Parashewanella spongiae: one gene and its partner. The protein of the gene in region 1 binds, or shares a complex with, the protein of each later gene. Links are inferred from orthologs where the notes say so. Each region holds a gene or a part of one and is shown in the gene's direction. Other genes may lie near its edges.

Region 1 (5,275 bases):
GGTCATGATCATGGCAGGAGAGCGAGTGTCCCCAGTGGCCCTTAGTCCTTGGTTTCCGACCATGAGCAGAACCAGTAATGGTGCGCCGAGATACCAAATGAACAAATAATCATTCACTAAAGGTAGGCTTTCGGCATTGGCGCCCATCAAAGTAAACAGCCAATGCATTGATGCGCTGCCGATCAAACAAAGCCCAGTGGCGACTAGAAAGCTGAGTAATAATGCATCATGTAAAAAAACTCGGGCATGTGGGGCTTGGCCAGAGCCAATTAAGCGGCCTAAATTAGTGGATACAGCAGCACCTACTCCAATAGCGATACTGATCACGATGAGGGTGACAGGAAAAGTAAAACTGATGGCGGCCAGTGGCACAGTCCCTAAGCGACTGATGAAAAACGTATCCACTAAATTAAATGCAAACACAGTAAAAATACCTAATAAATTAGGTAGGCTTAGTTTTAGCAAGACTTGACCGATAGGGGCACTGAGCAATCCGTGTTTATCTTTCATAAGTGACTATCGGTTAAAGTTCCATAAAATACGACTCATAAGGATACCTGATCACCTACAAAGCTCAGCTAACTTTGCTGTCACTTCAGCGTAGGCTGGAGTCCAGGGGCTGTTTATCTTTCAGGATTAAATTTTGTGCTATTTGAGCGTTTATCTGTTCAAGGCGTAAGCTGTGAAGCTTAGTCATCTAAGTGAACGGGTTACAACACAGAACAGTGAACGCTCAAAAGCATCTAAGACAGCGTAAATTGGTCATTTCTACTGCGTTATCGCTTGCTTATTTGGAATACCAAACCGCACAAGCTCTGTCTTGTATAAAACGACCAATTTATCGCTGCAAAAATAATCACGAAAGATAAACAGCCCCTAGTGTTTTTTCTTTTCTTGGAAAAGCCACTGGATACCAGCCTACGCTGGTATGACGATATAGTAACTATCTGTAATGACGATATAGTAACTATATTGTTCAATGCGCTAAACTAGCCTACAGTAACTTTGGCTGAGCATAATTGGTATTAGTCAGGTAATGATAAATAGAATTCTAACAAGTTTTCATCACAATGGCTTGAATCAAAATAAACGGAAAGCCTTTATGGGCTGATTTTCCAATTTTTTTATTTTCAAGCCCTTGGTATTTTTACGGCAGGCCCCATATCTCAATCATCAAGTCAGCCTATTCTTATTTTATAAGATAAACCAAGGTGTTTAAGGCTAAGAACATAGTATAAGTTGCCTGTAACTATAGGCTATTAATCGTCAGGAGAATCCATAAATGAATATTCGTCCATTACATGATCGCGTTATTGTTGAGCCGCTTGAAGTAGAGTCAAAATCAGCGGGCGGTATTGTATTGACTGGCAGCGCTGCTGAAAAGTCGTCACGTGGCAAAGTTTTGGCTACTGGTAAAGGTCGCATTCTAGAAAACGGTACGGTTCAAGCATTGGACGTACAAGTCGGCGACGTTGTTATCTTCAACGAAGGTTATGGCGTTAAGAAAGAAAAAGTAGATGGCAAAGAAGTATTAATCATGTCTGAAGCAGACATTCTTGCTGTTGTTGCGTAACGAGTAACGTAATAAACGATTCTTTTTCATTTAAACCAAATTCAGAGGATATATTCACATGGCTGCAAAAGAAGTCTTATTCGGAAATGACGCGCGCGTAAAAATGCTTAAAGGCGTTAATGTGCTTGCTAACGCGGTAAAAGTTACTTTAGGTCCAAAAGGACGTAACGTTGTATTAGACAAAAGCTTTGGCGCTCCACTGATCACTAAAGATGGTGTTTCAGTTGCAAAAGAAATCGAACTAAAAGACAAGTTCGAAAACATGGGCGCTCAAATGGTGAAAGAAGTTGCATCAAAAGCCAATGATGCAGCAGGTGACGGTACAACTACCGCGACGGTTTTAGCACAAGCTATCGTAACGGAAGGTCTTAAAGCGGTTGCTGCTGGCATGAACCCAATGGATCTTAAACGCGGCATTGAAAAAGCCGTTAAAGCGGCCGTTGTTGAATTAAAAGATTTATCTGAAGAGTGCAGCGATGAAAAAGCGATTGCTCAAGTGGGTACTATCTCAGCAAACTCTGACGAAACCGTTGGTGAGATCATCGCAAACGCTATGGCGCGTGTAGGCAAAGAAGGCGTTATTACGGTTGAAGAAGGCCAAGCACTGGAAAACGAACTTGATGTAGTGGAAGGTATGCAGTTTGACCGCGGTTATCTATCACCTTACTTCGTAAACAAACAAGAAACAGGTAGCGTTGAACTAGAATCACCATTCATCCTTTTGGTTGATAAAAAGATCTCTAATATCCGTGAATTACTGCCTTTACTAGAAGGTCTAGCTAAAACGGGTAAGCCACTACTTATTATTGCTGAAGATGTTGAAGGTGAAGCACTAGCAACACTAGTAGTCAACAACATGCGCGGCATCGTTAAAGTGGCTGCTGTTAAAGCACCTGGTTTTGGTGATCGTCGTAAAGCCATGCTGCAAGACATCGCAATTCTTACTGGCGGTACGGTAATCGCTGAAGAAGTTGGTATGGAGCTTGAAAAAGCAACTCTAGAAGATCTTGGTACAGCTAAGCGTGTAGTTATCACGAAAGACAATACAACCATTATTGATGGTACAGGAGAAGAAGCGCAAATCAATGCTCGCGTTACACAAATCAAGCAACAAGTTGAAGAGTCAACTTCTGATTACGACAAAGAAAAATTGCAAGAGCGTATGGCGAAATTGGCTGGTGGAGTTGCAGTAATTAAAGTAGGCGCAGCTACTGAAATCGAGATGAAAGAGAAGAAAGCACTAGTAGAAGATGCACTTCACGCGACTCGTGCAGCGGTTGAAGAGGGTGTGGTTTCTGGTGGTGGTGTCGCGCTTATTCGTGTGGCGTCTAAGATTGGCAACGTCGACGTTTCGAACGAAGATCAAAGACACGGTGTTGAAATCGCACTACGTGCAATGGAAGCGCCACTTCGCCAAATTGCGGATAACGCTGGTGAAGAAGCGTCAGTGGTTGCCAACAATGTGAAGAACGGCAGTGGTAACTATGGTTACAATGCGGGCAACGACACATACGGCGATATGCTAGAAATGGGTATTCTTGACCCAACTAAAGTGACTCGTAGTGCGTTACAGTTTGCTTCATCAATTGCTGGTCTTATGATCACAACAGAAGCGATGGTAACTGAAGAAGAGCAAGAAGCTCCAGCCGGCGGCGCACCTGATATGAGTGGAATGGGCGGAATGGGCGGAATGGGCGGCATGATGTGATAGGCCTAAACTAACCTAGTTTACTGTTTCAAAAGAAAAGCCGTAGTCTATGATTGCGGTTTTTCTTTTGTTACGGATAAACATGATTTCTCGTGACATCTGCGAAAATGGATATCTAATACCAATTACAGTAATTAATCCTAAAAACATCAGTTGACTGCGTTCTCAAGCGTAGAAAAAGTGGCTGATAGTAAGGCGTAGCTTGCAGCAAGTAGTTATTCTACTTGCAAAAGTTACAACGCAGATAGCAGCCATTTTAGCAAGCTTGTGAGCGTAGAGCACTTCACTCATTGGGTGAAAGCCATGATGATAAAGTCATCTTATTGACTCAAACAGTTACTCATATACTCAGCGTTCAACTGATGTTTTACCGTGAAAATAGCCGCTAACACCTATTCCCAAGCCTGTTAGTGAAAGCATAAAAGCTAAAAATTACTTCGTTTTTAGCTTTAGGTTGGAAATAATCTTCAAATCTCAGCGAATACAATTTTCATGGTGTAGGGTGATAGAAAAATAGTAGCCAAAGTAATCGCATATGACATCTATGCCTATCATGAACGTTTAGGTTAATCTCTCACTCAGCAAGAAATAAAGGTTTTCAGTACAAGGCGCATGTTCGAAGTACTATATTCCCTACGGCCGCCATACAAAACTGGCGTTCAACGCACTTAGTCTTTTGGCGGGATAATTCAAGAACGTGCAACGCAGTAATGGAAACCTTTAGCCTTGCCCTTCGGGAGCTTGTATGCACAAACTTTGGTTTATAAAGAATACTTCACAAAATTATCTCAACGTAGCAATGTAATAACGACAGTTTTGTATGTCGGTAACCACTACTTGCTGCTATTCATGCTTTGCTATCAGTAATTTTTTCTGCGTATATGAACGCTCCCAACCGATTTATTCAGGTTAAATAAAAATGCAGTTAACATTATAATATTGTCGTTGTTCTATGATGCGATCATACTAAAAAGTGTGCTCGCGAGTATCAAGTTAATGGCTATACTCGCTCAATACTATCATTCCTGAGTTGAATTTATCCTCGATAAACTCAAGTCTAAATTCATCTTTGAGAAAACTTATCATTCCATTTTTTAACGTATTATTGCCATGGTATCCAGTTATGATCGATGTTATCTTGGGTTCATTGTTTTTTTTGTGGTAACAAAATAATAATCTTGCGAAAGCTAATGGAACACCTCGAATATGTGTACCATCGCCTGAATGTCCTTCGAAGATTTTATCCATATGTAAATCTATACAATGATTCATTAAACCAACATTTTTTTATATATTCCTTGTGTTATCCCTTTACCAATCATGTTTGCGAAATTATCTTTTTCAAGCGGCGCAAGTTGAGCATGTACTTGTGAAGGAGTACTCATGTTACATTCGTTCATTATTTTTTCTAAATACCATATTTCAGTGTCAAATTTCTTAGCCTTTATACATACTTTAATAAAGGCATTGTAAATGGCAACATTAGGCTTGATGCCCCATTGTTGCATTAAACTGTCTGTATCTGTATCGTTCAATACCAATGATTTGGCTTCGGCATAACGCTCCATTTCAGCACAGGCTGTCAGCAAATTCAGGCAGGTGATTTGATTGGCCTTTAATGACAAATGAGGTGCTATTAGGGATCTAGCATTTAAAAATCTACCGCAATTGGAGTGATTGTAAGATCCCACTTTGGTAATTCACTATTTCTGACTATTTTACTTTCCAGCTCTTCTTTTTCTTTGTTATTGAGCTTGACTCCTTTTGAGTAAATTTTATCAATTAAATTGACTACTGGGCTCATCGCTTTCCATGTCATTGTTTTTGTCCATTCTATTACCGTTTTGGCTGTACTAAGTAATGTGCCATTCCAATGTCTCTCTAACGATGACCAGACTCGTTCTATCGGGTTGTACTTACTGTGGTATGGCGGGTAGTAGACGTTTCGAATCTTGAGTTTCGATTGTTCACTAAACGCTACTAATCTAAACAGG
Region 2 (4,638 bases), 680 kb from region 1 along the record:
ATAAGGTTTCGGAGGTTTTTTAGGGGTCGTAATTGCAGCCAGACATTCACATAATTGTATTTCGTGCGCATTCAGACTGAGGCTTGTATTCACCGTCCAAACCAATGGCTCAGGTTTTACTGAATAGTCTTTTTTTTCTTGTACTAAGCTCTGACGACCATATGAAGCAGGGAATGTATCTTTTTTCATTTGAAGCGTTAGGTTATGGCGCCTAGATAGTTCTTGCACTAACGGCTTCAAAGTCTGTTTTTTTTCTATATAAGGGAAGACTCTTGGGTGGCTTAATAAACACACAAGACCATGAATCACCTCCCCCACAATGGCATATCGTCGTGTTGCACCGCCTTCAAGTATCTTGCTAACATTTCAGTCAAAGCCCGCAAAGTAATATTAAACTGAAGCTCTGGCAATTCTTCCAATTCTGGTAAAACCAACTTAATAATGCTGGCCCAACTCTTTGGTTTAATGACAAAGGCGTAATATCTAAATCCATTTGTTAAATGATAATAATACAGTGATTTATTTTCTTTTATCTCTGAGTTGGTTAAAACATCGTATTCAAGTCGTTCGACAAACCCTTCATAGATTTGTAATTTATCACGAAATCGTTGGACGATGGGTGCTTCAGAGCCATGTACAACGACCAAACTTTGAGCAATGACGCTGATAAAGTACAGGCTTAACATCGAAGCATTTGGAAACTTATCTTTTTGCTCTTCTGCTGCTGCAATCAAATAATACTCTTGAATGAATTTCAGCAAATTTAATGAAAAGTCTTCATGGAAAAGATCGGATAAAAGACCTGAAATTAAAATTGACAGTTCATCAACTTTCTTCCCAATCCCTTTTAAATGAGCTGGCATCAAGTCAACAATCAGGATAAACAGCCCATATTTTTGCAGCAAAAATATAAAGTAATTGAAAATAACATCGATTATTTTAAGGTGCATTTCTTGGTATCCAATCACAGAAAGGTTAGTCACACTTCTCTGATGAAACCCCTCAAGAAAACAGCCTTCGTCTGGGTAAGTATCCCGATACAATTTATATCGTTTAAACAAGCCTAAACATTCACAAATCAGTTTCATCATTTCTGTCTTATTTAACACATCATTTTCTGTTGATTCTGGTGGAAAATTTGAAAATTTTTTGATGCTTCTAATGAGAAATCGGTGGGCTTCATGAAAGATCACATGCAAGCCTCTTTCTTGATATAGCTCAAAGAATGTCACCTCAGGCATGGCCCAAACTATTGCCTTATTTGTTTGTGTAAATCGCTTTTGGGCACAAGCTTGCAATTTACTTGCACAAGCCGTTTTTCTAACTGGAGCAAATGGGCTTATTGAAGAAGTTAATTTTGGCTCTCCTGCTTGACTTGGTTCTAGAGTAGCCTTAGCTGTAGAAGACCCATTCAAATCAAGGTCACGTTCATCCGAAACTTGAGCAACATGGGGGCTACTATTTGTTTCGTCTGGTTGTTGAGTCTCATCTTCAACTAATACGGGTAAGGGATCATAAAAGTAGCTTGTAAGTTGAGTTTGTAATGACGACCACATGAGATAGCTCAATTATTAACAATATCTTTTTATACCTTGTTTTAGCTGACTCACACATGAACACCTGTCATTAAATGAAATGGCAACCCTTTTTCACCTCTTATACCAATTACAGTAATTAAATTCCCAGCTCAGAGCTATGTATGTGTTCAAATTACAAGTGAAATTGATGAAGACATAGTTATTACCGACATACAAAACTGTCGTTATTACATTGCTACGTTGAGACAGTTTTGCGTAGTAATTTGGACACATACAAGCTCCCGAAGGGCAAGGCTAAAGGATTCCATTACTAGGTTACAAGTTTTTGAATTATCCCGACAAAAGCACTAAGTGCGTTGAACGCCAGTTTTATATGGCGGCCGTAGGGAATATAGTACTTCAAACTTGCGCCTTGTACTGAAATCCTTTAGCTCTTGCTAAGTGGGAAGTTAATTACTGTAATTGGTATTATTCACTGAATTTTAAAGTTTTTCCGTTTGTTAACGGCAAGTAAGATTTATTTTTACCGTAAATAAAAATAATTAAAATATTAAAAATCCCAATTAAGGGATGAAAAATAACTGCAACTGAACTAAAATAGCCGTCTAGATGTAAATGCTTCTATACTTTGTAGGGTTATTCAATTAACTTTTATTAACCGTTGTACTAGATACAGAGGCATATCAACCTAATTTGATGAGATTTCCCCCAATGGCAAAACATTTATTTACTTCTGAGTCTGTTTCTGAAGGTCACCCTGATAAAATTGCAGATCAAATATCAGATGCCGTTCTTGATGCAATTTTGACTCAAGATCCTAAAGCTCGTGTCGCTTGCGAAACCTACGTAAAAACAGGCATGGTAATGGTAGGCGGCGAAATCACAACTTCGGCTTGGGTTGATATCGAAGAAATCACTCGTAAAACCGTCAGAGACATAGGTTATACCCATTCAGATATGGGTTTTGATGCTGACTCTTGCGCCATATTAAACGTTATCGGTAAACAGTCTCCTGATATTAACCAAGGTGTCGACCGTGCTGATCCAAAAGATCAAGGTGCGGGCGATCAGGGCTTGATGTTCGGTTACGCCAGTGATGAAACTGATGTACTTATGCCTGCTCCTGTAACTTATGCTCATGCTTTAGTTAAAAGACAGTCTGAAGTTCGCAAAGACAACACCTTGCCATGGTTACGCCCTGATGCAAAAAGCCAAGTCACCTTTGCGTATAATGAAGGAAAAATTGTTGGGATTGATGCCGTGGTGCTTTCAACTCAACATTGTGACAGTGTCAATCAAACCGACTTAATTGAAGGCGTGATGGAAACCATCATTAAACCAGTGTTACCTTCAAAATGGCTGAGTAATGAAACTAAGTACTTCATCAACCCAACTGGCCGTTTTGTGATTGGTGGTCCTGTAGGTGATTGTGGTCTAACAGGTCGTAAAATCATTGTTGATACCTACGGAGGTATGGCTCGACATGGTGGCGGCGCATTCTCTGGTAAAGACCCTTCAAAAGTTGACCGTAGCGCCGCTTATGCGGCTCGTTACGTAGCAAAGAACATTGTTGCTGCTGGTTTAGCGGCTCGCTGTGAAATCCAAGTGTCGTATGCCATTGGTGTAGCAGAACCTACATCAATCAGTGTTGAAACCTTTGGTACAGGTAAAGTTTCTGAAGAAGTACTGATTAAGCTGGTACGCCAACACTTTGATCTTCGTCCTTATGGCTTAACAGAAATGCTCGATTTGGCTCGTCCTATCTACCAAGACACTGCGGCTTACGGTCACTTTGGTCGTAACCAATTCCCTTGGGAAGCGACGGATAAAGCTGAAGTATTAAAAGCTGACGCAGGTTTGTAAAGCTTCACTATTTTACTTTCTTTGTTGATACAAACAGTATTTACAAGTCACTCTAACTAAGCTCGTTTCAGATAAAATGGAAATGAGCTTAGGAAAGTTGCGGAAGAAAGTATACCGATGAGTTCTCGTCACTCCAGCGCAGGCTGGAAACAAAGTAACGACAGTTTTGTATGTCGGTAATAACTATGTTTTCATCAATTTCACTTGTACTTTGAACACATACATAGCTCTGAGCTGGGAATTTAATTACTGTAATTGGTATTAGCTATTCGTAAATCGAAAAAAACATTAAGTTTCGTTCATTTTACAGGTGAAAAATTGCTCTTATCCAGCTAACCATGTAAAACCATATGCTCTGTTATATAACTCTGTATAAGACTTTTTCTATATCAATGACTTTGGCTAAAATTGATGGAGGATCGTAGTATGATAACTGCAACACCTTTCAACTCTTCCCGAGATCAATACCATGGAGAAGAACACTTCACTTCTCAAGCTGTAACACAACAAAAATCAACGACTGCGACTTCTGATCACGCAGAGAAGTTTCAATCAACACCATTATCAGAAAGTGAAAAATCCGCTCCTCATCCATCTAACCAAACACACCGATTAAAACATACCCAAAAACCATCTAACGGAAGCCTAGTTAGGACAACTAACAAGCAGCTAGACGTTGAAAATAAAGAAAAATTAGTTTCACTTCATGAAGTCTATAAACTAAAATTTGCTGCTATACCCCACAGTGCAAAATCATTTTTAATTAAATCAAATAAAACAGATCAATTAAGGCAAGAATCAATCAAAAAGCACATCCTAAAAATACAAAATACAAAAATGCCTTCCATTCGCGAACTTCACGTACCTAAACCGGCAATAAGAAGTACCCAAAACATTATCAAAGACAGGATCTGTGAATTAACCATGTTAATTAAAAACAGTGAAAGTCGACAACAGCGTCTTCAAAATTCAAGGAAGTCACTCCCCCCAAAAAGAACTGACTGTTCTCGTCGTGAATACCTTGAACAATTCAACATTTGTACCAGTTTAATGAACCTCAATATTCAGTTAAGGCGCTACAATTCTGAGCTTGCTGAACTTTGTTCTGATGACAACCAAATTTTTCTTCGTGACAGATAACATAGATCAATAAATGCAAATATTTACATTTATTAGAATCTCATAACCCTTTATTATTTAATTAAAATAACCAAATTAAAGACGAGTGAAGAATGCA

The links.
Region 2: the proteins of groL (region 1) and metK are in contact, whole or in part, in a cryo-EM structure (PDB 8P4O), measured with the Escherichia coli proteins. The link is inferred for Parashewanella spongiae from one-to-one orthologs.

What each region holds. Positions count from the first base shown.
Region 1 is NZ_CP037952.1:5,193,115-5,198,389, reverse strand. What follows is about bases 1,087-3,956. They hold groL (chaperonin GroEL), read left to right. Parts: upstream 1,087-1,631; coding sequence 1,632-3,281; downstream 3,282-3,956. Other genes in these bases: E2I05_RS20620 (co-chaperone GroES), read left to right, coding at 1,283-1,573. In the rest of the region: E2I05_RS20625 (MATE family efflux transporter), read right to left, coding at 1-510; E2I05_RS20610 (hypothetical protein), read right to left, coding at 4,275-4,553; E2I05_RS20605 (hypothetical protein), read right to left, coding at 4,553-4,906.
Region 2 is NZ_CP037952.1:4,512,764-4,517,401, forward strand. The notes cover bases 1,338-4,325. They hold metK (methionine adenosyltransferase), read left to right. Parts: upstream 1,338-2,249; coding sequence 2,250-3,401; downstream 3,402-4,325. Other genes in these bases: E2I05_RS17930 (hypothetical protein), read right to left, coding at 1,338-1,556; E2I05_RS17940 (hypothetical protein), read left to right, coding at 3,828-4,325. In the rest of the region: E2I05_RS17925 (hypothetical protein), read right to left, coding at 1-318; more of E2I05_RS17930, read right to left, coding at 306-1,337; more of E2I05_RS17940, read left to right, coding at 4,326-4,541; E2I05_RS17945 (ATP-binding protein), read left to right, coding at 4,634-4,638. UniProt on the Escherichia coli protein: Catalyzes the formation of S-adenosylmethionine (AdoMet) from methionine and ATP.